Regions from separate parts of the Streptomyces sp. NBC_01268 genome, predicted to be linked through region 4. Evidence: riboswitches for the same ligand, from Rfam matches in the RefSeq annotation. Region 4 holds a riboswitch; each other region holds the start of a gene.
The links. Region 4 has a riboswitch for cyclic di-AMP ahead of OG309_RS28225 (M23 family metallopeptidase). Riboswitches for the same ligand answer to the same signal wherever they lie in the genome.
Positions count from the first base shown of each region.

Region 1: it holds a riboswitch for cyclic di-AMP, as region 4 does, so the genes downstream of both, OG309_RS02465 (LysM peptidoglycan-binding domain-containing protein) here and OG309_RS28225 (M23 family metallopeptidase) in region 4, are expected to answer to the same signal.
Region 2: it holds a riboswitch for cyclic di-AMP, as region 4 does, so the genes downstream of both, OG309_RS31420 (M23 family metallopeptidase) here and OG309_RS28225 (M23 family metallopeptidase) in region 4, are expected to answer to the same signal.
Region 3: it holds a riboswitch for cyclic di-AMP, as region 4 does, so the genes downstream of both, OG309_RS14705 (transglycosylase family protein) here and OG309_RS28225 (M23 family metallopeptidase) in region 4, are expected to answer to the same signal.

Region 1 covers NZ_CP108454.1:569,581-576,608, reverse strand. Annotated here, with positions in the region: gene OG309_RS02480 (SpoIIE family protein phosphatase) at 1-434, opposite strand, end outside; gene OG309_RS02475 (globin domain-containing protein) at 835-2,070, shown strand; gene OG309_RS02470 (pyridoxamine 5'-phosphate oxidase family protein) at 2,067-2,870, shown strand; cyclic di-AMP (ydaO/yuaA leader) riboswitch at 3,142-3,296, shown strand; gene OG309_RS02465 (LysM peptidoglycan-binding domain-containing protein) at 3,301-4,158, shown strand; gene OG309_RS02460 (amidohydrolase) at 4,343-5,686, opposite strand; gene OG309_RS02455 (GntR family transcriptional regulator) at 5,857-6,540, opposite strand; gene OG309_RS02450 (MFS transporter) at 6,625-7,028, opposite strand, start outside.
Region 2 covers NZ_CP108454.1:6,966,457-6,973,484, forward strand. Annotated here, with positions in the region: gene hpnH (adenosyl-hopene transferase HpnH) at 1-747, shown strand, start outside; gene OG309_RS31400 (aspartate aminotransferase family protein) at 755-2,140, shown strand; gene OG309_RS31405 (helix-turn-helix domain-containing protein) at 2,227-2,865, shown strand; gene OG309_RS31410 (DUF6126 family protein) at 2,900-3,052, shown strand; gene OG309_RS31415 (tyrosine-protein phosphatase) at 3,065-3,862, opposite strand; cyclic di-AMP (ydaO/yuaA leader) riboswitch at 4,236-4,390, shown strand; gene OG309_RS31420 (M23 family metallopeptidase) at 4,395-5,393, shown strand; gene OG309_RS31425 (SGNH/GDSL hydrolase family protein) at 5,565-6,359, shown strand; gene OG309_RS31430 (STM4011 family radical SAM protein) at 6,346-7,028, opposite strand, start outside.
Region 3 covers NZ_CP108454.1:3,332,194-3,339,221, reverse strand. Annotated here, with positions in the region: gene OG309_RS14720 (LamG-like jellyroll fold domain-containing protein) at 1-238, shown strand, start outside; gene OG309_RS14715 (cytochrome P450 family protein) at 330-1,607, shown strand; gene OG309_RS14710 (transglycosylase family protein) at 1,732-2,757, shown strand; cyclic di-AMP (ydaO/yuaA leader) riboswitch at 3,013-3,187, shown strand; gene OG309_RS14705 (transglycosylase family protein) at 3,191-3,934, shown strand; gene eno (phosphopyruvate hydratase) at 4,195-5,481, shown strand; gene OG309_RS14695 (FtsB family cell division protein) at 5,579-6,049, shown strand; gene OG309_RS14690 (DUF501 domain-containing protein) at 6,068-6,607, shown strand; gene OG309_RS14685 (Ppx/GppA phosphatase family protein) at 6,604-7,028, shown strand, end outside.
Region 4 covers NZ_CP108454.1:6,258,085-6,265,112, reverse strand. Annotated here, with positions in the region: gene OG309_RS28240 (bifunctional acetate--CoA ligase family protein/GNAT family N-acetyltransferase) at 1-2,220, opposite strand, end outside; gene OG309_RS28235 (HPr family phosphocarrier protein) at 2,396-2,677, shown strand; gene OG309_RS28230 (GntR family transcriptional regulator) at 2,902-3,585, opposite strand; gene OG309_RS28225 (M23 family metallopeptidase) at 3,756-4,526, opposite strand; cyclic di-AMP (ydaO/yuaA leader) riboswitch at 4,539-4,705, opposite strand; gene OG309_RS28220 (M16 family metallopeptidase) at 4,908-6,275, opposite strand; gene OG309_RS28215 (M16 family metallopeptidase) at 6,302-7,028, opposite strand, start outside.

The sequences.
Region 1 (7,028 bases), 5.7 Mb from region 4:
AGCGAGGACAGGGACAGGTTCTGCTCCACGTCCTGGACGGTGGCCCGGTCCGAGGCGAGCCCGAGCGCGTAGGGCCGCCCCTGCTCGTCCTGGAGCCGGGTGTTGCGGAACTCCACCAGGATCGTGCGGCCGTCCTTGTGCCGTACGGGGAAGACCCCGGCCCAGGGCCCGGCGCCCGACATCACACGGGCGAACAGCGACCGCACCAGTTCCCTCTGCTCCTCCTCCACCAGCAGCGTGACGGCGGGGCGGCCGAGTGCCTCGGCGGTCGGATAGCCGAAGACCACCTCCGCCTGGGGGCTCCACAGGACGATCCGCCCGCGCTCGTCCAGGACGACGGCGGCCACCCCGAGCACGTCGAGGAGACCGCCCGGCTCCATGGCGAGATCGCCGTCCGCCGGGTCCGGACCGGCAGGGAAGGCCGCCGCGCTCATCCAGACCGTGTCCCTCCTCCACCCCGCAGCCCCTCCATCATCCCGCCCCGGAAGCGGACCGCCAGTCGTGAAAATCGTGAAAGAGATGAAGACGGGAGCCGGGAAATGTGGAGGAGTGCTGACAGGTCCGTGAGTGTTCCGTCGCGAAACCCCCGGAGGATTGCTGTCCGTGATGGCTCGCGAATTGCCCGACTGATCAGTAACAAGTCTCTGACCTGGAAGAACAAGGTGATCGTCGGGACGGGAGCGCAGCACTGGACGGATAGCGGACGGCAGGTATGGTCGGGCCCGTTCATTCGTCGATTCGTCTCGGGGAATTCCGTGGGGGAGAGGGGAAAAGGGGCACACGCGGACTCCGCGGGCGAAGACCGACCAAAGACGTTCGAGGCGAGGCGGACCGATGGCAGCTGGTGGTGACGGGCGGCAGGGGGGCTGGTTCGGGCCGGGCCCGGGCGAGCGGCCCACCGCGGCGCAGGCACCCGCGGCAGGGCGGGCGGCCGTGCCGGACGACGCGCCCGACGCGGTGTTGCTGCGCCGGACGATGGCCGAGATCGAACCGATCGCGGACAAGGTCACCTCGTACTTCTACGCCCTGCTCTTCCTCCGCCACCCCGACCTGCGGGCCCTCTTCCCGGCGGCGATGGACGCCCAGCGCGACCGGCTCTTCAAGGCGCTGCTCACGGCCGCCACGCACGCCGAGGACACCGCCACCCTCACCGCGTACCTGACCGGGCTCGGCCGCGGCCACCGGAAGTACGGCACGCTGCCCGAGCACTACCCGGCCGTCGGCGAGTGCCTGATCGGCGCCCTCGCGCAGCACGCCCCGCACAGCTGGGGCCCGCGGACCGAGGCGGCCTGGGTGGGCGCGTACACCGCCATCTCCCAGATCATGATCGACGCGGCCGCCCAGGACGAGCTCCGGGCCCCCGCCTGGTGGCAGGCGGAGGTGGTCGCCCACGAGCCGCGCACCGCCGACGTCGCCGTCGTCACGGTCCGCCCCGACCAGCCGTACCCCTTCCGCGCCGGGCAGTACACCGCCCTGGAGACACCCTGGTGGCCACGGGTCTGGCGGCACTACTCCTTCGCCTCCGCGCCCCGCTCCGACGGCCTGCTCTCCTTCCACGTGAAGGCCGTGCCCGCGGGCTGGGTGTCGAACGCGCTCGTGCACCGCGCCCGGCCCGGGGACGTCCTGCGGCTCGGCGGCCCCAGCGGCTCGATGACCGTCGACCACCACACCGACAACGGACTGCTGTGCCTCGGTGGCGGTACGGGCATCGCCCCCATCAAGGCGCTGGTCGAGGACGTCGCCCAGCACGGCAGGCGCCGCTCCGTCGACGTGTTCTACGGCGCCCGCAGCAACGACGACCTGTACGACATCGAGACCATGCTGCGGTTGCAGCAGTCGCACCCCTGGCTCTCCGTGCGCCCGGTCGTCGACACCGGTCCCGGCTCGGCCCTGTCCGGGGGCCTGTCCGGAGCCGTGCGCGAGTTCGGCCCGTGGCACACGTACGAGGCGTACCTCTCCGGCCCGCCCGGCATGATCCGCCGCGGTGTCGACACCCTCGTGGGCATCGGCATCCCCACCCACCGCATACGGCACGACTCCATCGAAGAACTGGTCGGGGCGAGGAATTGAGCACCTTCGAGCACACCGGTCCGCGGTCGGCGACCCCGCCGCGCACCGTCCGCCCGGGAAGCGACGGCGAGCACCTGGTCCAGCGGCGCACGGGCACCACCGAGCGCGCCGACCGGTTCTACGCCGAGCAGGTCCTCGACCGGCTCAACCCCCGGATGCGGGAGTTCGTGGCCCGCCAGGAGATGTTCTTCCTGGCCACCGCCGACCGGCACGGGGCCTGCGACAACACCTTCCGGGCTGGCCCGGCCGGCTTCCTCCACGTCCTGGACGAGGTGCGGCTCGCCTACCCCGAGTACCGGGGGAACGGGGTGCAGGCCAGCCTCGGCAACATCGAGGAGAACCCGCACGTCGGCCTCCTGATGGTGGACTTCCTCCGGGACCGCGTCGGGCTCCACGTGAACGGCACGGCCCGGGTCGTGGCCGACGACGAGATGCGCGCCGGCCACCCCGGACTCACGGTCGACCCGGTGCCGGGGCGGCGCGCGCTGAGCTGGGTGGAGATCACCGTGGAGGAGGCGTACATCCACTGCGCCAAGCACATCCCGCACCTCCAGAAGGTGCCGCGGCACGGCCAGGGCCGGGCGTGGGGCACCGACGACGTCCGGCGCAAGGGCGGCGACTTCTTCGGCGCCGCGGCGGACGCGCCGGAACGGGGACCGTTCCTCCCGCCGCCCCGCGCGGGCGCGGAGACGTGGCGGGCGGAGGCCGAGCGGGTGCTGGAGCGGGCGGAGCGGCGGCGCCACGCGTCCGAGGGGTTCAGCGGCTGGTTCAGCAGGGGTGTCGAAAGCCGGATTCCCTAATCCCTCAAATCAATCGGATCCGGACATGTCCGATTAAAGGGTGGCCGGTGATCTGAGTCACGGTCGGACGTTCTCGCGGAACGCTGTCGTGGCGTCACGCGTCAGCGTCCGGCAACCAGTTGGGGAAATGGATCACAGAGCGCCGATTGATCCTTTTCCGCCCCATAAAAGATCTGCTTGCTTTTGCGAATCAGGCCCTTGTTCTCGCTGTTCTCCTTCGCCTACGGTCACCCGCAATCCGGACGGAACGCCGAATCCTGCCGCCGCCCGGGCACCGCACTCACCCACTCGTACGGCAGGAGCGGGGGACCCAGGTTCGCCGCCGTCCCGGTCTCCGGGGCGGCTCGGGGTGCAGCCGCGCGCAGCGCGGCCGGGCAGCTCCTGCCCGAACCCGACAGCTCACCTCGCAGGCGAAGGAGAGGAATTCGCCATGCGTGGACCCGGGAAGCACCGCCGCCCCAAGAACACCCCGCTCGCCCGCGGACTGGCCGTCGTCGGCATCACCGGCAGCGCCGCACTCGTCCTGCCGCTCGCCGGGGCCACCGGCGCGGCGGCCGAGACCCCGAGGGCCCCGCAGGCGGTGCACGCCGTCGCATTCGTCGCAATCGAAAAGGCGGCGGTCGGGACGGCGAAGGCGAGCGGCCCCGTCCGCTATTCCGTGGTCGCCGGCGACTCGCTCTCGAAGATCGCCCGGAAGCACCACGTGAGCGGCGGCTGGAAGACGATCTACCGCGACAACCGCGCCGCCGTCGGCGCGGACCCGGGCCTCATCCGCCCCGGTCTGCGACTCACCATCGACACCAAGAACGCCAAGGGTGCCGGGAGCGCGGCGCGTCCGGCGGTGGCGCGTACGGCAGCCGCGACCGGCGCCGCCGCCGCGCGTCCGGCGGTCTCGCACCCGTCGTCCGCCGCGTCGCCCGCCGTGGTCCAGGCCGCGGTCTCGTCGGCGGCCTCGGCCGTCTCGTACTCGAACGACCTGGACGGCTGGATCCGCGAGTCCCTCGACATCATGGCCAGGAACGGCATCCCGGGCAGCTACGACGGCATCTACCGCAACGTCATGCGCGAGTCCTCGGGCAACCCGCTGGCCATCAACAACTGGGACTCCAACGCCCTCGCCGGCACGCCGTCCAAGGGCCTGCTCCAGGTGATCGAGCCCACCTTCCAGGCCTACCACGTGGCCGGCACGGCCTTCGACCTCTACGACCCGGTGGCCAACATCACGGCCGCCTGCAACTACGCGGCCGCCCGCTACGGCTCGATCGACAACGTCAACGGCGCCTACTGACGGGGCCGGGCGGCCTCCGGGTCGGAGTCTCCGCCGAGGTGGCCTCGATCCCACGGCCGCACCGCCGACGGCTTCGGGACGTGCGGCGACGTCGCCGGTGAGCGCCTGTGGACCGCGTCCCAGAAGCTCACCGGCGTCCGTCACGCCTCACCGGTCGGCCAGACGCCTGCGCCTCGCCCGCCGTTCAGGCGAGGAACTCCCGGTCGCGGGCCACCACGACGCCGCCGTGCACGACCAGGTCCCGGCGCGGCATGTCCACCACGACCTGGGGCAGGCACTCGCCCCGTACGAGGACGAAGTCGGCCGGCGCGCCGGGCCGGAGGTCGGCGTGCGGCAGGCCCATGACGTCCGCACCGCCGTTCGCGGCGACGCCGTAGCAGTCGGTCAGCTCGTCGTCGAGGCGGACGTCCGTGACCCAGCCGAGCAGGTGGGCGCGGTGCATCATGTCCGCGTTGCCGAACGGGCTCCAGGAGTCCCGCACGCCGTCGGATCCGAGGCCGACCCGTACGCCGTGCTCGCGCAGCCGGGCGATCGGCAGGACCAGCGAGTCGGAGGGGGCGACGGTCGTGAGGGCGATGTCCTGGGCGCCCAGATCGGCGGCGATCGCGCCCAGGTCGCGGTCGGACAGGGCGGGCAGGCAGAAGACGTGGCTGACGGTGACCTTGCCCGAGAGGGAGAGGGCGCGGGTGCGGTCGATGATGCCGCGCATGGCCTTGATCCCCTTCTCGCCGCGGTCGTGCAGGTGGATGTCCACGCCGACGCCGTGGCGGTCCGCGATGCCGAAGACCAGGTCGAGCTGCTCCTCGAGGGCCTGGTCGAAGCCGATGGGGTCGATGCCGCCGATCATGTCCACGAGTCCCTCGCGGGCCGCGTCCTCCAGCAGCTTCGCCGTCCCCGGGGTCCGGATCACACCGTGCTGGGGGAACGCGACGATCTGGACGTCGAGCGCGTGCCGAAGCCGCGCCCGCGCGTCGGCGACGCCCTGCACTCCGGCCAGGCCGTACGCCGGGGCCACGTCGGCGTGGGCGCGCATCGCCCGGGTGCCGCGGGCGACGGCGTGGGACATCAGCCCGTACGCGCGCTCGGCGACCGGCCGGCGCTGGCTGCGGAACAGCTCCACGTCCTGCGCGACGTAGTCGGCGATGCCGCTCGCCGGGCGCCGCGACACCCAGGAGCCGCCCCAGGTCGTCTTGTCGGGATGGATGTGCGCGTCCACCAGCGACGGAAGCGCGATCCGGCCCCCGCCGTCGACGACCTTCGCCCCGTGCGGTGCGGGGCGGCCCGAGACGCGCCCGTCGACGACCACGAGGTCCGTCGGCTTCGCCGCGCCGAAGACGCGCACGTTGCGGAAGACCACCGTCCTGTCGCGCTGCCGGCCGGCAGCGGCGCCGGTGGCCGCCACTGCTTCGACGGGGGCGGCCGTCGCGGGGGCGGCGGCGCCCGCGGTGGCCGTCGTTCCGGCCAGGGCGGCGGCGCCCGCCAGCATCGTGCGACGGGAGAGCGCGGGGGAGGGGGAGGACGGCTGCATGGGGACTCCTTGAGGAGGGGGCCAACGGCTCCCCGTTTTTGTATACCAATCAAGGTGCACCGAACAAGGGAAGGGCATCAGGGGCGGGGAATCGCCAGATGGAAGCCGATCCTGAAGGCATCGCCAAGGGGGAGCTGGAGTCGGGCCTCGCTTTTGGTATACAAATTCTCTCAGGCGTCGCCGAAGAGGGAGCGCAGGGCGACCGCCCGGCTGTCCCGCACGTGCAGCAGCGTGCTGGCCCCCGCCGCCTCCGCGTCCCCCGCGGCGATGTGCCGGAACATCTCGGCGTGCTGGGCCCGCATGTGGGCGGGCTCCTCGCGGAGCCCGAAGAGCAGGCGCAACTGCCAGCTCAACTGCTCCATCATGCGCGCGAGCAGCGGATTGCCGGCCATGGCGACGACGCCCTCGTGGAACGCCGTGTGCGCGGCGACCTCCCGCGTCCCCTCGGCCTCGGCCGCCGCCGACTCGGCCTGGTGGAGCGTCGCCTCCAGCGCGGTCAGCCCCGCGGGGTCACCCGCCGCCGCGACCCGGGCCGCGAGCCGCGAGGCCTGGACCGCCAGGGGCTCCCACACCTCGTACAGATGCTCCACGTCGGTGCGCTCCAGGCGCCGTACGCGCACCCCGCTGTGCGGGAGCAGTTCGAGCAGGCCCTCGGCGACGAGCGCACGCAGCGCCTCGCGGACGGGTACGCGCGACATGCCGAGCTCCTCGGCGACCTCCCGCTCGACGAGCCGCGCGCCCTGTTCGTACCGCCGGTCGACGATGCGCTGCAGGACGGCCTCGCGGGCCCGCGCTCCGAGCGGGCCCGATCCGGCCTCCTTGGCCGTCGCCCCGGCCCTGCTGCTGTCCGCCACCTTGTCCGACCTCTTCCGTCCTCGCGCCGGGACCACCCGGGCCCGCCGCGCCGAGGATACGACGGGCGGGCCCGGCCGGACGGATCAGACGGCCGCGGGTTCGGCCGTCTGATCGGCGGCGGGCGCGGGCGCCGCCGTGGCGCGGGGGCCCTGGGCGGCGCGCAGGCCGAACCGCGCGATGACGGCGACGAGGGCGAAGGCCGTCGCCCCGATCCAGAAGGTGAGGGTGAAGCCGGACTCCGCGGGCAGCGGCGGGACACCCGCCGGCAGGTGCTCCAGGGTCTTCGAGGCCAGGATCGTGGTGACGACGGCGCTGCCGATCGCACTGCCGGTGGAGCGGGAGATGGAGTTGATGCCGTTGGCGATGCCGCTCTGGTGGTGCGGGACGCTCGCCATGATGACGGCGGGCATCGCCGCGTAGCCGAAGCTGACGGCCGCGCCGACGATCACGCCGGCGCCGATCACCGAGACGGTGTGGCCGTGGTCCA
Region 2 (7,028 bases), 710 kb from region 4:
GTCCGCCAGTTGGTGGCCAAGCGCAAGTACGTCTTCCTCTGCACCAACGCGATGCTGCTGCGCAAGAAGCTGGAGGACTTCACCCCCTCCCCGTACTTCGCCTTCGCCGTCCACATCGACGGACTGCGCGAGCGGCACGACGAGTCCGTCGCCAAGGAGGGAGTGTTCGACGAGGCGGTGGCGGCGATCAAGGAGGCCAAGCGGCGCGGCTTCCGGGTCACCACCAATTCGACGTTCTTCAACACCGACACCCCCCAGACGATCATCGAGGTGCTGAACTTCCTCAACGACGACCTCCAGGTCGACGAAATGATGATCTCGCCCGCCTATGCCTACGAGAAGGCTCCCGACCAGGAGCACTTCCTGGGCGTCGAGCAGACCAGAGAACTCTTCAAGAAGGCCTTCGCAGGCGGAAACCGGCGCCGTTGGCGGCTCAACCACTCGCCGCTCTTCCTCGATTTCCTGGAAGGCAAGGCCGATTTCCCCTGCACCGCGTGGGCGATCCCGAACTACTCCCTCTTCGGGTGGCAGCGCCCCTGCTATCTGATGAGCGACGGCTACGTCCCCACGTACCGCGAGCTCATCGAAGAGACCGACTGGGATGCGTACGGCCGCGGCAAGGACCCCCGCTGCGCCAACTGCATGGCGCACTGCGGCTACGAGCCCACCGCCGTCCTCGCCACCATGGGCTCGCTCAAGGAGTCGCTGCGCGCGGTACGGGAGACCGTCCACGGGAACAACGGGTGAGCCGGTCATGACGGGCGAGTTCGACCTGCGGGCCCTGCTCGCCGAGCGCGGGGGCGAGCGGTACGAGCTGCACGCCCGGCACCTCAACCACCAGCTCCCGCGCATGCTCCACACCATCGGCTTCGACAAGGTGTACGAGCGGGCCGAGGGCGCCCACTTCTGGGACGCGGACGGGGCGGACTACCTGGACATGCTCGCCGGCTTCGGCGTCATGGGCCTGGGCCGGCACCACCCCGTCGTCCGCAAGGCGCTGCACGACGTCCTCGACGCCCAGCTCGCCGACCTCACCCGCTTCGACTGCCAGCCGCTGCCCGGACTGCTCGCCGAGCGGCTGCTCGCCCACAGCCCCCACCTCGACCGGGTCTTCTTCGGCAACAGCGGCACCGAGGCCGTGGAGACCGCCCTCAAGTTCGCCCGCTGCGCCACGGGGCGGCCGAGGGTCCTCTACTGCTCCCACGCCTTCCACGGGCTGACCACCGGCTCGCTCTCCGTCAACGGCGAGGACGGCTTCCGGGACGGCTTCGGCCCGCTGCTGCCGGACACGGCGATCGGCCTCGGCGACCTCGACGCCCTGGAGCGGGAGCTGCGCAAGGGGGACGTGGCCGCGTTCGTCGTGGAGCCGATCCAGGGCAAGGGCGTCCTGGAGTCCCCGCCGGGCTTCCTGCGCGCCGCCCAGGAGCTGCTGCACCGGCACGGGGCGCTGCTGATCGCCGACGAGGTGCAGACCGGCCTCGGCCGGACCGGCGACTTCTACGCGTACCAGCACGAGGAGGGAGTCGAGCCGGACCTGGTCTGCGTCGCCAAGGCGCTCTCCGGCGGCTACGTGCCGGTCGGCGCCACGCTCGGCAAGGACTGGATCTTCAAGAAGGTCTACTCGTCGATGGACCGGGTCCTGGTCCACTCGGCCAGCTTCGGGGCGAACGCGCAGGCCATGGCCGCCGGGCTCGCGGTGCTCTCGGTCATGGAGGCCGAGGGCACCGTCGCCCACGTCCGGCGGATCGGCGGCCTGCTCTCCGCCCGGCTGCGGGAGCTCGTGCCGCGCTACGAGCTGCTGAAGGAGGTCCGGGGCCGCGGGCTGATGATCGGCATCGAGTTCGGGCGCCCGTCCTCCCTGGGGCTGCGCAGCCGCTGGACGATGCTGCAGGCGGCCCGCAAGGGTCTCTTCGCGCAGATGGTCGTGGTGCCGCTGCTCCAGCGGCACCGGATCCTCACCCAGGTGTCGGGCGACCATCTGGAAGTGATCAAGTTGATCCCGCCGCTGGTCATCGACGAGGCGGACGTGGACCGCTTCGTGACCGCCTTCACGGCGGTGATGGACGACGCCCACGGCGGCGGCGGACTGATGTGGGACTTCGGGAAGACGCTGGTCAAGCAGGCGGTCGCGCAACGCTGACCGTGCCGGGTACGGCCGGGACTCCGGTCTTTTGCCTCTGGGGCAAGAAACTTGCCTCAGAGGCATGAACCTGGCGGAATGGACGCATGGACCACGTCCCCGGGGAATCCTCCCCGGACCCTGCCGCCCCCGCCGCGCCCGACGTCCTGCCGGACGTCGCTCCGCAGCTGCGGGCCCTGCGCCGCCGCCGGGGGCTCACCCTGGAGGCGGCCGCCCAGCGGGCCGGACTCTCGCCGGCCCACCTGTCCCGCCTGGAGACGGGTAACCGACAGCCCTCGCTGCCGATGCTGCTGGCCCTGTCCCGCATCTACGGTACGACGGTCTCCGAGCTCCTGGGCGAGACGCCGCCCGAGCACGACCCGGTCGTCCGGGCCGGGCGCTCCGAACCGGTCGAGGCCGACGGCTGGATCTACCGCCAGGCCGGCGGCGCCGGGCGCGCCCTGCAGTGCCTGCGCGTGCACGTGCCCTACGCCACCCGCGCCGACATCGTGCGGGTCCACCCCGGCGAGGAGTGGATCCACGTCCTGGAGGGCCGCGTGCGGCTCGCCCTCGGCGACACGGTGCACGTCCTCGATCCCGGGGACAGCGCGCACTTCGACTCGCTCACCCCGCACCGGATCGGCGCCGCCACCCGCGCCGGGGCCGAGCTGCTCTTCGTCCACACCCTGATGCAGAGTCCCGTCGCCGAGCTGTGCCTCGGCGACGGGACCCCGCACCGGCGCTGACCCTCCGAGTCCCCCGACCGTGGAAAGGACCGACATGTCCCAGAACTCCGTACCGGACACCGGCGAAGAGCGTGGCAACGGCAAGTTCCCGAAGGGGCTGGTGCTCCGCCTCTTCGCCTACCTGATCGCCGGGCACCTCTTCGCCGGCTTCCTCTACCTGCTGTTCGCGATGGGCGGCGGCCAGTAGGGAGCGCGGAGGCTACGCCTCGACGAGCAGCCGCTCGCGCAGCCGCTCCCGGGTCTGAGGGGCGAGCCGCAGCCCCTCCGCCAGGTAGGCGTCGACCGAACCCCAGGTCTCCTCGATGGTCGCGAAGGCGGCCCGCAGATACTCCACCCGCGCGTCGAAGAGCGGGCTCAGCAGCTCCATCACCTCGGGCGACATGGCGCCCTCGGCGGTGGAGCTGCGCTGCACCTTGTACCGGCGGTGCGGCTCGTTCGACTTCACGTAGTCCGCCTCGATCGCCTCGCGCTCGACGCCGACGGCGAGCAGCGTGATCGCGATGGACAGACCGGCGCGGTCCTTGCCGGCGGCGCAGTGCATCAGGGCCGGCACGCTCTCCTCGGCCATGGCGTGCAGGACGCGGCTGTGCTCGGCCGTCCGCTCCACAATCATCTTCTGGTACGAATCGGACATCCGGGCCGCGGCCTTGCCGTCGCCCAGGATCTCGCGCAGCTGCGCCAGGTCGCCCGAACGCACCAGCTTCCAGAACTCCTTGCCGTCGGCCGGGTCGTTGAGCGGTATGTTCACGTTCCGCACGCCGGGCAGCTCCACGTCCGCCCCCTCCATGCGCCGGTCGGCCTCGTTGCGGAAGTCGAAGACGGTGTGCAGGGCAAGGGTGGCGAGAAACGTCGCGTCCTCCGCCGTGGCGTGCGCCAGGTGACCGCTGCGGAAGAGGCGTCCGGCGCGCACGCTCCGTCCGTCCACCGTCGGCAGCCCGCCGAGGTCGCGGAAGTTGCGTACGCCGGTCAGCTCGGGCTCGGTCGTCGTCTGCGTCACGGATGCTCCTGGTCTCGAGATCGGTTCCTGGGGCAATCATCCAGGTGAGGGGCCCCGGCCGCACCCCCTCGGGCTGTAATGGGTGTTCTGTCCGAATTGAACCCTTAGGGGTAACGCGCCCTGATACCGGGGGAGATGGCATTCGGCGCGTGAGCAGCGTCATAGACGTGACGGACCGTGCCTGATCGTCTTTTCCAAATTCCCTTCCGGAAAGGGAAATCGAGGGACCGTCATCCACGGAGGGTGACCGTAATTCCGGCCGGAAATCGCGCCTGAGTCACTGTCGGGAAATCAGTGGCTTGTTCACGCCCACCCGCCTCGTCTAGCGTCGCGCTCAATCCGGACGGACCGCCTAATCCTGCCGCCGCCCGGAATCCGCACACCACCCGTACAAGGCAGGAGCGGGGGACCCAGGTAGTTCGCCGATCCCTCGAAGAAGGACGGCTCGGGGTGAAGCCGCGCGCAAGCGCTGCCGGACATCTCCAGTCCGAACCCGACAGCTCACCTCGCAGGCGACGGAGAGGAATTCGCCATGCCCGCGAAGGGTAAGCACCGCCGTCCCAAGGTCAACCCGATCACCCGCGGGTTCGTCGCCGCAGGCACCGGTGGCGCCGTCGTCGCCCTGCCGCTCATCGGCGCGACCGGCGCACACGCCGCCGAGCAGGCCGCCCCGACCGCGAAGGCCCCGCAGGCCGTCGCCGCCGCGGCCCCCGCCCAGGCGCCGGCCGCCAAGCCCGCCGCCGCCCCCAAGGCGTACACCGTCGTCCGCGGCGACTACCTGTCCAAGATCGCCGGCGAGCACCACCTGGCCGGCGGCTGGCAGAAGCTCTACCGCGACAACCGCCAGGTCGTCGGCGAGGACCCCTCGCTGATCCTCCCCGGCATGAAGCTCACCCTCGGCGCCAAGGGCACCGCCAAGGCCCACGCGCCGAAGGCCGAGCGCAGCGCGAAGAGCACCGGCGACGACACCCGCGCCTCCCGCGACAGCGAGCGCTCCTCGGCCGCCGCCACCTCGACGGCCTCGTCGTCCTCCGCGTCCTCGTCCTCCTCTTCTTCTTCGTCCTCCTCTTCCTCCTCCTCTTCCTCCTCCTCTTCCTCTTCCTCGGCGGGCCAGACCACCTCCTCCGGCTGGGTCACTCCCATCGCCGGCGGTGGCGTCTCCACCCCGTACCGGGCCTCCGGCTCGATGTGGTCCTCCGGCTACCACACCGGCGTCGACTTCATCGCCTCCACCGGGACCACCGTCCGGGCGGTCGGACCGGGCACCGTCTACTCGGCCGGCTGGGGCGGCGCGTACGGCAACCAGGTCGTCATCCAGCACGCCGACGGCACCTTCTCGCAGTACGGGCACCTCTCCTCGCTCTCCGTCTCCGCCGGCCAGACGGTCAGCGGCGGCCAGCAGATCGGCCTCTCCGGTTCGACCGGCAACGTCACCGGACCCCACCTGCACTTCGAGATGCGCACCGGGCCGGAGTACGGCTCCGACATCGACCCGCTGGCCGTCCTGCGCCAGCACGGCGTCAGCATCTGAGGCTGCTGACCCCGCGAACTCCACGGGTTCACCCCGCAGGCCCGGCACCCACGTGCCGGGCCTCCGGCGTATTCCGGCTTGGTGGAATCTTTATCGGTGGCATATGTCACCCGCCGTCAACCCCTCCTTACGGTCGCGTAGGTCACATCCGTAAGGGAAAGATGTGTTCCCGTGGCAGACGATTCGAGAACAAGAGACAAGAACGCATTCGGGTCGTACGCGGCGATCGGTGACAGCTTCACGGAGGGCGTCGGCGACCCCGGCCCCGACGGGACGTACGTCGGATGGGCGGACCGGTTCGCGGTCCTGCTCGCCGACCAGCTGCCGGAGAACGACGCCTTCCGCTACGCCAACCTGGCGGTGCGGGGGCGCCTTCTGGACCAGATCGTCGCGGAGCAGGTCCCCCGGGCGAAGGAACTCGCCCCCGACCTGGTGACCTTCTGCGCCGGCGGCAACGACATCATCCGCCCCGGGACCGACCCCGACGACGTGGCCGAGCGCTTCGAGCGCGCGGTCGCCGACCTGACCTCCGCCGTGGGCACCGTCATGGTGACGACCGGCTTCGACACGCGCGACGTGCCCGTCCTGAAGCACCTGCGCGGGAAGATCGCCACCTACACCGCCCACGTCCGGAGCATCGCCGACCGCTACGACTGCCCGGTGCTCGACCTGTGGTCGCTGAAGTCGGTCCAGGACCGGCGGGCCTGGGACGACGACCGGCTCCACCTGTCGGCCGAGGGACACACCCGGGTCGCGCTGCGCGCCGCCCAGGTCCTCGGTCTGCCGGTGCCGGCCGACCCGGACCAGCCGTGGCCGCCGCAGGCTCCGCGCGGCACCCTCGAGGTCCGCAAGGACGACATCCACTGGGCGAAGGAGTACCTGGTCCCGTGGATCGGACGCCGTCTGCGCGGCGAGAGCTCCGGGGACCACGTCGAGGCCAAGCGCCCCGACCTCATGCCCCTCTAGGGGACGCGGGGAGTCCGGCCGGTATCCGTTCCAGGACGCCGCCGGCGAACACGTCGTACAGCGGCAGCGTCTCCAGGTGGACGTAGCCGATGTGGCAGTCGCAGACGGCGAGCGGACAGGGCCGCGGGCGCAGTGCGGTCCGGTACGACCCGTCGTAGAGGTTGCCCAGCTCGGCCCTGACGAAGTGGCAGCGCCGCACCGTCCCGTCGCCGTCCACCGAGACGACCGACTCGCCGGTGCGGCACGGCAGCCCGGCCGAGCGGTGCGGATGCCGGCTGTACGGGAAGAGGGGGTCGAGGAGCGTCCACTCCTCGGCCTCCACGTCGGTGTACGTGCGGCCCTCGGCCGCGTTCACCCACAGGTAGACGCCGGCCGGCAGCTCGGCGCGCAGCCGCCGGGCGGCGGCCAGGTGCTCCGGCAGGCCGACGATCCCCACGCTGAAGCGGATGCCTCGCCCCGCGAGCGCGTGGCACTTGCCGAGGAACCGCTCGTACGGGGTCTGGCCCGGGTGGTACGTGCACCACAGGGCCACGCTGTCCGGGTCGGCCTCGTCCAGCCACTCCGTGCGGCAGCTCAGGTTGGTCTGGATCGCCACCCGCTCCACGTGGGGCAGCCGGGAGAGCTCCACCAGCGCGCGCCGGTACCAGGAGCGCACCAGGCCCTCGCCCC
Region 3 (7,028 bases), 2.9 Mb from region 4:
CGTGACCTCCGAGGACGGCTTCGACGTGCGCGGCCTCCAGCTCGGGGCGCGCCCCGACAGCGTGGGGGCGGACAAGGACCGGCTGACGGGCTCGCTGGACGAGTTCACGCTGATCCGGCGCCACCTGACGGACGCGGAGATCACCACCGTGGGCGGTCCGCTCCCGGTCGACAGCACCACCGTGGTCCGGCTGGCCTTCGACCAGCTGACGGCGAAGGGCGTGTACGCCCGGCTGTAGGAGAGGGGTACGCCCGGAGGTGACGAGCGGGCGGGCCGCGCGACCGTACGGGGGCGCGTGCCCGCCCGGGCGGGGGGTTAGTGTCGGGAGCATGCCCGACCAGCCCCCCGCCGCTTCCGTTCCGCCCCCCGCTCCCGAGCTCTTCACCTGGGAGTTCGCCACCGATCCGTACCCCGCCTACGCCTGGCTGCGCGAGCACGCGCCGGTGCACCGGGCGAAGCTGCCCAGCGGGGTGGAGGCCTGGCTGGTGACCCGGTACGCGGACGCGCGGCAGGCGCTCGCCGACCAGCGGCTGTCGAAGAACCCGGCGCACCACGACGAGCCGGCGCACGCCAAGGGCAAGACGGGCATTCCGGGCGAGCGCAAGGCCGAGCTGATGACCCACCTGCTCAACATCGACCCGCCGGACCACACCCGGCTGCGGCGGCTCGTGTCGAAGGCGTTCACCCCGCGCCGGGTGGCGGAGTTCGCGCCGCGCGTGCAGGAGCTCACGGACCGGCTCATCGACGCCTTCGTGGAGAAGGGGAGCGCGGACCTCATTCACGAGTTCGCCTTCCCGCTCCCCATCTACGCGATCTGCGACCTGCTGGGCGTGCCGAGCGAGGACCAGGACGACTTCCGGGACTGGGCCGGGATGATGATCCGGCACGGCGGCGGGCCGCGCGGCGGGGTGGCGCGCTCGGTGAAGAAGATGCGCGGCTATCTGCTCGAACTGATCCACAAGAAGCGCGAGGCCCCGGGGGACGACCTGATCTCCGGGCTCATCAAGGCCTCCGACCACGGCGAGCACCTCACCGAGAACGAGGCCGCCGCGATGGCCTTCATCCTTCTCTTCGCCGGATTCGAGACCACGGTCAACCTCATCGGCAACGGCGTGTACGCGCTGCTGCGCAACCCGGACCAGCGGGCGCGGCTCCAGGAGTCGGTCGCCGCGGGCGAGACGGGGCTGCTGGAGACGGGCGTCGAGGAGCTGCTGCGGTACGACGGGCCGGTCGAGATGGCGACCTGGCGCTTCGCCACCCAGGCGCTGACGATCGGCGGGCAGGAGATCCCGGCCGGCGACCCGGTCCTGGTGGTGCTGGCCGCCGCCGACCGCGACCCGGCGCGCTTCGACGAGCCCGACACCCTGGATCTGGCGCGGCGTGACAACCAGCATCTCGGGTACGGGCACGGCATCCACTACTGCCTGGGGGCTCCGCTGGCGCGCCTGGAGGGACAGACGGCGCTGGCGACGCTGCTGACTCGCCTGCCGGACCTGCGACTTGGGGCCGATCCGGAGGAACTGCGGTGGCGCGGTGGGCTGATCATGCGTGGCCTGCGCACGCTTCCGGTGGAGTTCAGCGCTTCCCACAAAGGGGCCCGCGACTGACGCGTGACTGACGGCACGTCAGAAATGTGATCTTCGCGTGATCTCCGCTGCATCGACTTGTGACTCACGTTCGAATGCCGCTACGTTCACCGGCATCTCAGCAGCCACGCGAAAGGCAGTCCGTATGCGCTCCGGGAACGGACGACACCGCAGACCCCGCCAGGCCCCCGCTCTCGTCGTCGCGGCGGGCGTCACCGGCTCGGCCATGGCCCTGCCGTTGCTCGCCACCGGCTCCGCCTCCGCGGCGGACGCCCCGACCTGGGACCGGGTCGCCGAATGCGAGTCGGGCGGCGCGTGGAGCGCCAACTTCGGCAACGGACTCTACGGCGGTCTCCAGTTCACCCAGGAGAGCTGGGAGCGGCACGGCGGCCTGGCGTACGCGCCGAGCCCCGACCTCGCCAGCCGGGCGCAGCAGATCGCCATCGCCGACAAGGCGCTCGCCGCGGGCGACACCCAGTGGGCCACCTGTGCGCCGATCGCCGGTCTGAAGAACGACGGCAAGAAGCCCGCTGTCTCCCCGGGGCCCGCCGTCAAGCCCAAGGCGTCCACGGGCCCGGTCGCCGAGTCCAACCGGACCGACGGTCAGCCGGCCGGCTCCGGGACGACCGCCACGACCCCGGCCACCCCCGTGACGCCGGCCACGCCGTCGGGCGGCGCCACGACCCCGCCCGTGACCCCGGCCACCCCCGACGGCTCCGCGACGCCGAGCACGCCGGTCACGCCCGGCACGCCGGACACCTCCGGCACGCCCGGCACGCCCGGCACGCCCGGCACGACGGACCCGGCTGCTCCCGGCACGGGCAAGCACCGCGGTGACGCTGCGCCGGAGGATTCGGGCAACTCGGACACCGCGCCCGAATCCGGGCGTCATGCGGCCCCGACTGACGGGTCGACGGGCGAGGGCGCCGACGGCGCGGAGTCGACGGAGAGCGCGGTCACCGGGGAGAAGTCGGACAACTCGGGCAAGGCTGACGAATACACCGTCAAGCCGGGTGACAGCCTGTCGGACATTGCGCAGGAGAACGCGCTGCCCGGCGGCTGGGCCGCCCTCTATGACGCCAACAAGAACACGGTCGGTGCGGACCCGGACCTCATCATCCCTGGTCAGAGCCTTGAGTTGAAGGCCGAATCCACCGTCGCGGCGGAGTAGTTCGCTGCTGAATGTCCGTTATGAGTAAGTGAGACATGGGTCTCTCTTGCCGAACTGGCGTGTCACGTCCGCAAAGTTTGCTCGCGTCGCCCCTCACCTGCGCAAACACCCCACTCGGGGGAGCAAGTAGGGGCGATATTTCCGGGTTGATGGTCTTTGAACTTCCACCGGGTCTATGTCTACGGTCGTGACCGCTCGCCACCGCGGGCCCCGTCGACCGGTACGCCGAATCCTGCCGCCGACCGACGGGAAGTCGTCGCGCAAGCGCCGAAGGCAGGAGCGGGGGACCCAAGGTAAGTGCCGGCCCCGGCCGTTGAGACAGACGGCCGACGATCGGCTTGGGGTGAAGCCGCGTGCAAGGACACGCGGCCGGACAACTCATCAGGTCCGAACCCGACAGCTCACCTCGTAGGCGTCGGTGAGGAGAATTCCCATGCTGTTTTCCGGTAACAAGGGCAAACACCGTCGTCCCTCCAAGGCCACCCGCGTCGCCACGCTCGTCGGCGTCACCGGTGTCGCCGTCGCCGCCCCGCTGATGGCCGCGGGCACCGCCTCGGCCGCCACCGCCTCCGAGTGGGACGCCGTCGCCGCGTGCGAGTCCGGCGGCAACTGGTCCATCAACACCGGCAACGGCTACTACGGCGGCCTTCAGTTCTCGGCCTCCACCTGGGCCGCGTACGGCGGCACCGCCTACGCCGCGACCGCCAACCAGGCGTCGAAGTCGCAGCAGATCGCCATCGCCGAGAAGGTCCTGGCCGGCCAGGGCAAGGGTGCGTGGCCGAGCTGTGGCGTGGGTCTCTCCAGCGCCTCCTACGACGGCGGCTCCGCCTCGTCGAGCTCCTCCAGCTCGTCGAGCTCCAGCTCCTCCTCGTCCTCCTCTTCCTCCTCGTCGTCGTCGAAGCGCTCCACCGAGCAGCCGACGACCCGCAGCGAGCAGCGCCAGGCGCCGAAGACCACGTCGAAGAAGACCGTCTCGAAGAAGACGGTCACCACTCCGACCGGCAAGAAGGTGAAGAAGGGCGACGGCGAGTACAAGGTCGTCGCCGGCGACACCCTCAGCAAGATCGCCCAGGCGCACGGCGTCAAGGGCGGCTGGGCCAAGCTGTTCGAGCTGAACAAGGACGTCGTCGAGAACGCCGACCTGATCTACCCGGGCCAGCAGCTCCACCTCAAGTGAGCCTGACGACCCACCCGCGGTGACCACCCCGGTCCGGAGCGCCCTTCCCCCGTGCGCTCCGGACCGGGGTTTCCCCGTTCAGACCCCTACCGATCAGTAGTCATGGGTCTTTCGTCCTCAGATGCGTGCCCTTGGGTCCTTTTTCGTCCCAGGGGGCGGGCGTCCGGCCGGCTGGAGCCCCAGAGCCGGTTAGGCTCATGTCGCAAGGCGAACGAGACCTTGCCGCATGCGTCACACCCAGCGTCACATCCCAGAAGGAGATGCTCGTGCCGTCCATCGACGTCGTCGTAGCCCGGGAAATCCTGGACTCCCGAGGCAACCCCACGGTCGAGGTCGAGGTCGGCCTCGACGACGGCAGCACCGGTCGTGCTGCCGTGCCGTCCGGTGCCTCCACCGGTGCGTTCGAGGCCCTTGAGCTCCGCGACGGTGACCCCAACCGTTACCAGGGCAAGGGTGTCGAGAAGGCCGTCCTCGCGGTCATCGAGCAGATCGGCCCGGAGCTCGTCGGCTACGACGCCACCGAGCAGCGTCTGATCGACCAGGCGATGTTCGACCTGGACGCCACCCCGGACAAGTCCTCGCTCGGCGCCAACGCCATCCTCGGCGTCTCCCTCGCCGTCGCGCACGCCGCCTCCGAGGCCTCGGACCTGCCGCTCTTCCGCTACCTCGGCGGCCCGAACGCGCACCTGCTGCCCGTTCCGATGATGAACATCCTGAACGGCGGCTCGCACGCCGACTCCAACGTGGACATCCAGGAGTTCATGATCGCGCCGATCGGCGCGGAGTCCTTCTCCGAGGCCCTGCGCTGGGGCACCGAGGTCTACCACACCCTCAAGAAGGTGCTGAAGGAGAAGGGCCTGTCCACCGGCCTCGGCGACGAGGGCGGCTTCGCCCCGAACCTGGACTCCAACCGCGCCGCGCTCGACCTCATCCTCGAGGCCATCAAGCAGGCCGGCTACGTCCCGGGCAAGGACATCGCGCTCGCGCTCGACTGCGCCGCCTCCGAGTTCTACAAGGACGGCACGTACGAGTTCGAGGGCAAGTCCCGCTCGGCCGCCGAGATGACCGAGTACTACGAGGAGCTCGTCTCCGCGTACCCGCTGGTCTCCATCGAGGACCCGCTGTTCGAGGACGACTGGGCCGGCTGGAAGGTCATCACCGACAAGCTGGGCAGCAAGGTGCAGCTGGTCGGCGACGACCTGTTCGTCACCAACCCCGAGCGCCTCGCCCGCGGCATCGAGGAGGGCTCCGCGAACGCCCTCCTGGTCAAGGTCAACCAGATCGGCTCGCTGACCGAGACCCTCGACGCCGTCGAGCTGGCCCAGCGCAGCGGCTTCAAGTGCATGATGTCGCACCGCTCCGGCGAGACCGAGGACGTCACCATCGCCGACCTGGCCGTCGCCACCAACTGCGGCCAGATCAAGACCGGCGCCCCGGCCCGCTCCGAGCGCGTCGCCAAGTACAACCAGCTGCTGCGCATCGAGGAGATCCTCGACGACGCCGCGGTGTACGCCGGCCGCAGCGCCTTCCCGCGCTTCAAGGGCTGACACCTGCTCTGATCCGTACGTCCCCGCACTCGGTCCCGTACCGTGTGCGGGGACGTGCGTGTGAAGAGGGCCGGCAGCGACAGGGGAGGCGTACGACATGGCCGTGAAGGACCGGGACCGGTTCTCGACCGCGACCCGGATCAGGCTGCTCGGCGAGCAGACCGCCGCCCGTGTCTACCGCTCCCAGACCCGCCGGCAGGCCCGCCGCTCCCGCCTCACCGGCCGCGCGGCCTTCCTCGCGCTGGTCGTGTGCTCGCTGGTGGTGGCGCTCGCCTACCCGATGCGGCAGTACGTCTCCCAGCAGGGCGAGATCGCCGACCAGCAGCGCAAGTCCGCCGAGGCGGCGCAGCGGGTCGAGGAACTGCGGGACGAGAAGGCCCGCCTCCAGGATCCCGCCTACGTGCGCCGGCTCGCCCGCGAGCACCTGCACTACCTGATGCCCGGTGAGACCGGCTTCACCGTGAACGACCCGGACGCGGAGCACCGGCCCCGCACCGACCAGGGTGCGACGGACCGCCCCTGGTACGACAACCTGTGGGACGGCGTGGACAACGCCGACCGCCACTGACCAACCCCAGGATCCACCATGGAAACGCCTCCTCCGCAGACCGAACGCACCGAGCCGACCGACGCGGACATCGCGGCGTTCGAGGACCAGCTCGGCCGGCCGCCCCGCGGCCTGCGTGCCATCGCGCACCGCTGCCCGTGCGGCAACCCGGACGTCGTCGAGACCGCTCCCCGGCTCCCCGACGGCACCCCGTTCCCCACCACGTACTACCTGACCTGCCCCCGGGCGGCCTCGGCCATCGGCACCCTGGAGGCCAACGGGGTCATGAAGGAGATGCAGGCCCGGCTCGCCACCGACCCGGAGCTCGCCGCGGCCTACCGGGCCGCGCACGAGGACTACATCGCGCGCCGCGACGCCATCGAGGTCCTGGAGGGCTTCCCGAGCGCCGGCGGCATGCCGGACCGGGTCAAGTGCCTGCACGTGCTCGTCGGCCACTCGCTCGCCGCCGGCCCGGGCGTGAACCCGTTCGGCGACGAGGCCCTCGCGATGCTGCCCGAGTGGTGGGCGAAGGGCCCGTGCGTGACGCCGTGCGCCGACGCGAAGGAGTCCGCCGAGTGACCCGGGTCGCCGGAATCGACTGCGGTACCAACTCCATCCGCCTGCTCGTCGCCGACGTGCACCCGGAGACGGGTGAGCTGATCGAGCTCGACCGGCGGATGACGATCGTCCGGCTCGGCCAGGGCGTCGACCGGACCGGCCGGCTCGCGCCCGAGGCGCTGGAGCGGACCTTCGCGGCCTGCCGGGAGTACGCGGCCGTCATCGAGGAGTTCGGGGTGGGCGCCGACCGGCTGCGCTTCGTCGCCACCTCCGCCTCCCGCGACGCCGAGAACCGCGCCGACTTCGTGAACGGGGTCGTGGCGATCCTGGGCGTCGAGCCCGAGGTCATCACCGGCGACCAGGAGGCCGAGTTCTCCTTCACCGGTGCCACCGGCGAGCTGCACGGCGCCGACCGGCGCCTGGTGGTGGACATCGGCGGCGG
Region 4 (7,028 bases):
GGTCACCCCGCGCGGGTCGGCGCCCCCCTCGCCGAGCACCCGTCCGATGAGGCGGGCGGCCCCGGTCTCGTCGATGGTGTCGAACTCGGGCACCCGTCCGGGGTCGGCGGCGGTCTGCCGACGCCACTGCGCGTACCGCACGGACTCCGCGAGCGCCCGCACGGCCCGTTCGGCGGCGGGGTAGGAGGGGATGGCGCGGGCGGCGGGCGGCTCGCCCTGCTCGGTCCGCGCCTCCGGGGCGGCCGGTTCCGGCGGTGCGGAGGCCGGGGCCCCGGGCGGCGACGGGTGCTCCGCCTCGGGCGACCCGGAGGGCGGTGCGGTCCGGCCGGGCGGGCGGGTGCGGGTCGCCTCCGCCAGGGCCTCGGCCAGGGCGCCCATCTCGACGTGGACGACGACGACCGGCTTGGCCGCGCCCGGGGCGCCGGCGACGGCGGAGCGGAGGGCGGCGGCGAGGACCTCGCCGTCGCCGGACTCGGTCGCCCCGTTCTCCCCGACCCAGGGGATCGCGGTGACGACCACCGCGTCGCAGGCGTCGTCCGCGAGGGCGGCGGCGAGCGCGGTGCGGAAGTCGGCGGGAGTGGCGCCGGTCGTCAGGTCGAGGGGGCGCAGCGGGCGCAGCCCCTCGGTGAGGCAGGCGTCGTAGGTGAGCAGCCCGAGGGACTCGGAGTTGCCGAGGATGGCGACGCGGGGGCCGGCGGGCAGGGGCTGGTCCGCGAGGAGGAGGCCCGCGTCGACCAGCTCGGTGACGGTGTCGACCCGGATGACGCCGGCCTGCCGCAGCAGCTCGGAGACGGTGGCGTGCGGGATGCGGGTGACGGGGACGCGGTGGCCGGGCGGGGCGCTGCCGCTGTGCCGGGCGCCCTTGACGACCACGACCGGCTTGACCGCGGCGGTGCGGCGGGCGAGCCGGGTGAACTTCCGCGGGTTGCCGATCGACTCCAGGTAGAGGAGGACGACGTCGGTCGCCGGGTCGTCGTACCAGTGCTGGAGGAGGTCGTTGCCGGAGACGTCCGCCCGGTTGCCCGCGGAGAGGAAGTTGGAGAGTCCGGCGCCGCGCCGGTGCAGTCCGGCGAGGAGGGCGATGCCGATGGCGCCGGACTGGGTGAAGAGGCCGATGCGGCCGGCGGCCGGCATCTGGGGGGCCAGCGAGGCGTTCAGCCGTACGGACTCGGCCGTATTGATGATCCCGAAGGCGTTGGGGCCGATGATCCGCATGCCGTACGAGCGGGCCTGGCGCACCAGTGCGCGCTGGCGCTCGCGTCCCCGGGTCCCGCTCTCCGCGTATCCGGCCGAGAGCACGACGAGGCCCCGCACCCCGTGTTCGCCGCAGTCGGCGACGGCTTCGGGGACCCGCTCGGCGGGGACGGCGACGACGGCGAGGTCGACGTCCTCGCCGATGTCGGCGACGCTCCGGAAGGCGGGAACGCCCTCCAGCTCGTGCCGCCCTTCCCCCAGGGCGCTGTTCACGGCGTGGACCCGCCCGGTGTAGCCGGCGTCGAGGAGGTTGCGGAGCACGGCCCTGCCGACCCCGCCGGGGGCGCGACTCACGCCGATCACGGCGACGGAGCCGGGTGCGAGGAGCCGCTGCACGGAGCGGGCCTCGGCGCGCTGTTCGCGGGCGCGCTGGACGGCGAGGGAGCGGTCGGTGGGCTCCAGGTCGAGGTGGAGGCGGACGGAGCCGTCCTCGAAGCTGCGCTTCTGGGTGTAGCCGGCGTCCGTGAACACCTTGATCATCTTGGTGTTCGCGGGCAGCACCTCGGCGACGAACCGCCGGATGCCCCGCTCCCGCGCGACCGCCGCGATGTGTTCGAGGAGCGCGGACGCGACCCCGCGCCCCTGGTGGGCGTCCTGGACCAGGAAGGCGACCTCGGCCTCGTCGGCCGGGGCGGAGGCGGGGCGCCCGAGGGCGTTGATGCGGTCGTAGCGCACGGTGGCGATGAAGTCCCCGCCCACCGTGGCGGCGAGCCCCACCCGGTCGACGAAGTCGTGGTGGGTGAAGCGGTGCACGTCCTTGGCGGACAGCCGGGGGTAGGGGGCGAAGAAGCGGTAGTACTTCGACTCGTCCGAGACCTGCTCGTAGAAGCTGACCAGCCGCTCGGCGTCGTCCGCGGTGATGGGCCGGATGCGCGCGGTGCCGCCGTCACGGAGGACCACGTCCGCTTCCCAGTGGTCGGGATACGCGTGTTCCGGCTGTTCGGACTGTTCCGACGCGCTCTGCATGGGGCAAGAGTACGGCCGGGGTCCGACAGCGGCACCGGTCGCGCGGCGGGTGGCCGCCGGGCAAGGTAGGGAGGGCCTGACGGCCGCCCCCAAAGGGGCCGAAGGTCGGTACGAGCACGTCGCCGCCCGTGAGAGACTGGTCTAGACAACCGCTGAAAGTTGAAGGGCAACCACCATGGCTGAGCGCCGCGTCAACGTCGGCTGGGCCGAGGGCCTGCACGCCCGTCCCGCCTCCATCTTCGTCCGTGCCGCCACGGCCGCCGGCGTCCCCGTGACGATCGCCAAGGCCGACGGCAACCCGGTCAACGCCGCGTCCATGCTCGCGGTCCTCGGCCTGGGTGCCCAGGGCGGCGAGGAGATCGTGCTCGCTTCGGACGCCGACGGCGCCGAGGCCGCGCTCGACCGCCTCGCGAAGCTGGTCGCCGAGGGTCTCGAGGAGCTCCCCGAGACCGTCTGACCCGTCTCCTCCCCGACGACGGATCGCGAAGGGCCGCACCTGCCGGAATTCCGGCGGATGCGGCCTTTTCTGCGATACGACCCATCGACCGGAATCAAGCAGCCGGAATTCGCGCGCACGCGGTTCGGGCGCGCGAATAGGGCGGCGCGAATCGGGCAGTGCGAATAGGCGGCGTGAATCGATCAGCCGCCCGCATTGTCTTCCTCTTGTATACGGCGCCCGCGTTAATTCCGTGGACCCGCGGTGTTTACGACGTGTTGCGAAACCCTCACACGTGCCCGCTCCGTTCGCCGCGGCCGGTGCAGCGGCAGGGAACGCTCCACGTGCAGGGCGGTCAGGGCGCGGGCCCGTTCGGCGTCCCCGCGCGCGACGGCGTCGACTATGGCCCCGTGCTCGGCCCAGACCTCCACGGGGTGCTCGGCGGGCTCGACCGCGTACATCCAGGCGATCTTGTGCCGCAGCTGGGTGAGGAGCGTGGTGAGCGGCGGACTGCCGGAGGCCTGGGCCAGCGTCTCGTGGAACCAGGCGCCGAGCGAGCGCAGGTCGTCGCCCTGGCCGCGCTTGGCCCGCTCCTGGCCCAGCCGGACCAGCCCGCGCAGCACCTTGAGGTGGGCCTCGGTGCGGCGCTGGGCGGCGCGGGCGGCCCCCAGGGGCTCCAGCAGGGTCCGGACGTCGAGCAGGTCGGCCGCCTCCTGCTCGGTGGGCTCGGCGACATGGGCACCGGCGTGCCGGCGGGTGACCACGAAGCCCTCGGACTCCAGGGTGCGCAGCGCCTCGCGGACCGGGACCCGGGAGACCCCGTAGCGGCGGGCGAGTTGCTCCTCCGTCAGCCGGGCGCCCCGCTCGAAGACGCCGGAGACGATGTCGTCCCGGATCGCCGTGCATACCGAGTGCGCGGGAACACGCATGGCCGACCTCCGTATTTGATCCGCGCGAAACCCCGTCGAGTGGCGCCCGTCCTGCGACTCTCGCGAACTCTATTGCAGGACGCCGGAATTTCCGATGCCACCCGGTAATTCGGGCAAGAAAAAGAAGCCCCGGCTCGTTCGAGCCGGGGCTTCTTCACAGAATTCACACGTCAGACGTGGACCCCGCGCGCACGGAGGTAGGTGATCGGGTTGATGTCCGAGCCGTACTCGGCACTCGTGCGGGCCTCGAAGTGGAGGTGCGGGCCGGTCGAGTTGCCGGAGGAGCCGGAGACGCCGATCTGCTCGCCGGGGGTGACCGTCTGGCCGACGGAGACGCCGATCGAGGAGAGGTGGCCGTACTGGGTGTACGTACCGTCGTTCATCTTGATGACGATGTTGTTGCCGTAGGCGCCGCCCCAGCCGGCCTCGACGACGGTGCCGGAGCCCACGGAGACGACCCGGGAGCCGTAGGAGGCGTGGAAGTCGATGCCGGAGTGGTGGCCGGAGGACCAGAGCGATCCGCCGGTCTTGTAGCCGGTGCTCACGTACGAGCCGGAGACGGGGAGCTGGAAGGCGCTCAGGCGCTTGCGCTCGGCCTCGCGGGCGGCGCGCTCCTTGGCGGCGCGGAGCTCCTTGGCGCGGGCCTCGGCCTTGCGCTTCGCCTCGGCGGCGGCCTTGGCCCGGGCGGCGGTCTCGACCGCTTCCTTCTCCTGGGCGGCGGCCTGGGCGTCGACCCGGTCGGCGAGGGACTCCGCGGTGATCACCTGGGTGAGGCCGGTGTCCTCGGGGGAGACGGGCTCCGTGTCGGCGGCGAGCGCCGGGGAGGCCAGGGTGCCGATGACGCCGGTCGTCGCGAGGGTCGCCACTCCGGCGATGCCCACTCCGCGGCGCGCCAGACGGCTCGGTCCACGATGCTTCCCGGTGGCACGGGTGAACGCCATGTAGTGGCTGATCCTTTCCTTCCCTCTCGCCTACCGGGTTAGCTGACGGGTTCGGAGCAGGAAGGTCTCCTACGGGCCCCTCCGCTCGCTGAGCGAAGGCGTCCGATTCACCCCAGGGACTGCGATGGGTCCCCGGCTCCCCAGGCTCGCGCCTTGCGGGGACTCGGCGATGACTGTCCGTTGCCACGGATGCGGCGTCGTACTGCGGACGAACAGTCGGATCGAAGCTAGGCCGATCTTCTGTCAATCGCCAAACAGACGCGCTCTTTTGTAAGACATGCCACAGGGCAGAAGATCACACTTCTTATCAATACGGACAAATGGGAGGACCCCGACGAACCAGGTCGTCGGGGTCCCCGAACCGGTGTGACAGCGGCTCAATCAGCCGGTCACGACCGTCACTTCACCGATGCCGAGGGCCCGCACCGGCTCCTCGATCTGCGCCGCGTCACCGACGAGCACGGTGACGAGCCGGTCCACCGGGAAGGCGTTGACCACGGCCGCGGTCGCCTCCACCGTGCCGGTCTCGGCGAGCCGCGCGTACAACTGCGCCTGGTAGTCGTCCGCGAGGTGCTGCTCGACCTGGTCGGCCAGCGTGCCCGCGACGGAGGCGGCCGTCTCGTACTTGAGCGGCGCGACGCCCACCAGGTTCTGCACGGCCACGTCGCGCTCGGCGTCCGTCAGACCGTCGGCGGCGAGGGTGCGGAGCACCTTCCACAGGTCGTCAAGAGCCGGGCCCGTGTTGGGGGTGTCGACCGAGCCGCTGATGGCGAGCAGCGACGCTCCGTTGCCCTCGCCGTCGGAGCGCAGCACCTGCCCGAAGGAGCGCACGCCGTACGTGTAGCCCTTCTCCTCGCGCAGGACGCGGTCCAGACGGGAGGTGAGCGTGCCGCCGAGGCAGTACGTGCCGAGCACCTGAGCCGGCCACACGCGGTCGTGGCGGTCGGAGCCGACGCGGCCGATGAGCAGCTGCGTCTGGACGGCGCCGGGGCGGTCCACGATGACGACCCGGCCGGTGTCGTCGGCCGAGAACGGCGGCATGGGCCGCCGGTCGGCCGCGGTGCCCGTCCAGGCGCCCAGCGTCTCGGCGAGCACCTTGTCGAGATCGACGTCGGTGAGGTCGCCGACGACCACGGCGGTGGCCGTGGCGGGCCGCACGTGCGCGTCGAAGAAGGCGCGGACGGCGGCGGCGTCGATCGCGGCGACGGTCTCCTCGGTGCCCTGGCGCGGCCGGGAGACGCGCGCGGAGGCCGGGAACAGCTCCTTGGAGAGCTGCTTGGCCGCGCGGCGGGCCGGGTTGGCCGACTCGTGCGGGATCTCGTCCAGCCGGTTGCGCACCAGCCGCTCGACCTCGGACTCGTCGAACGCGGGGGCGATCAGCGCCTCGGAGAGCAGGCCGAGCGCCTTGGGCAGCCGGGAGACCGGGACCTCCAGGGAGACCCGTACGCCCGGGTGGTCGGCGGCGGCGTCGAGGGTGGCGCCGCAGCGCTCCAGCTCGGCGGCGAACTCCTCGGCGGTGTGCTGGTCGGTGCCCTCGGACAGGGCGCGGGCCATGATGGTGGCCACGCCGTCCAGGCCCTCGGGCTCGGCGTCCAGCGGGGCGTCGAGGGAGATCTCGACGGCCACCACCTGCTGACCGGGACGGTGGCAGCGCAGCACGGTCAGCCCGTTGTCCAGGGCGCCGCGCTCCGGGGCGGGGAAGGCCCAGGGCGTGGCCTCGCCCGGCTTGGGCTGCGGGTGGAAGGTCATGCTCGTCAAAGACGCGGCCGTGTCGGTCACTGGTCCGCTCCCTCTTCCTCGTCGCTGTCGGCGTCGGCGCCCACCGGTTCGTAGACCAGCACGGCGCGGTTGTCCGGGCGCAGCGTGGCCTTGGCGACCTCCTGCACCTCCTCGGCGCTGATGTCGAGGACCCGGTGCACGGCGGTCAGCGCGAGCTGCGGGTCACCGAACAGCACGGCGAACCGGCACAGTTCGTCGGCGCGGCCCGCGACCGTGCCGAGGCGGTCCAGCCACTCGCGCTCCAACTGTGCCTGCGCGCGCTCCATCTCCTCGGGCGTCGGGCCCTCGGCGGCGAAGCGGGCCAGCTCGTCGTCGACGGCCGACTCGATCCGCGGCACCTCGACGCCGCCGGAGGTCTTGACGTCCAGCCAGCCCAGCGAGGGCGCGCCGGCCAGCCGCAGCAGCCCGAAGCCGGCCGCGACGGCGGTGCGGTCGCGGCGGACCAGCCGGTTGTGGAGACGGGAGGACTCGCCGCCGCCGAGGATCGTCAGGGCGAGGTCGGCGGCGTCACACGCGCGCGTGCCGTCGTGCGGCAGCCGGTAGGCGGCCATCAGCGCACGCGCCGGGACCTCCTCCTCGATGACCTCGCGCAGCTGCTCGCCGATCACCTCGGGCAGCTCGCCGGAGCGCGGCTCGGGCTTGCCGTCGTGGCCCGGGATCGAGCCGAAGTACTTCTCGACCCAGGCGAGCGTCTTCTCGGGGTCGATGTCGCCGACGACCGAG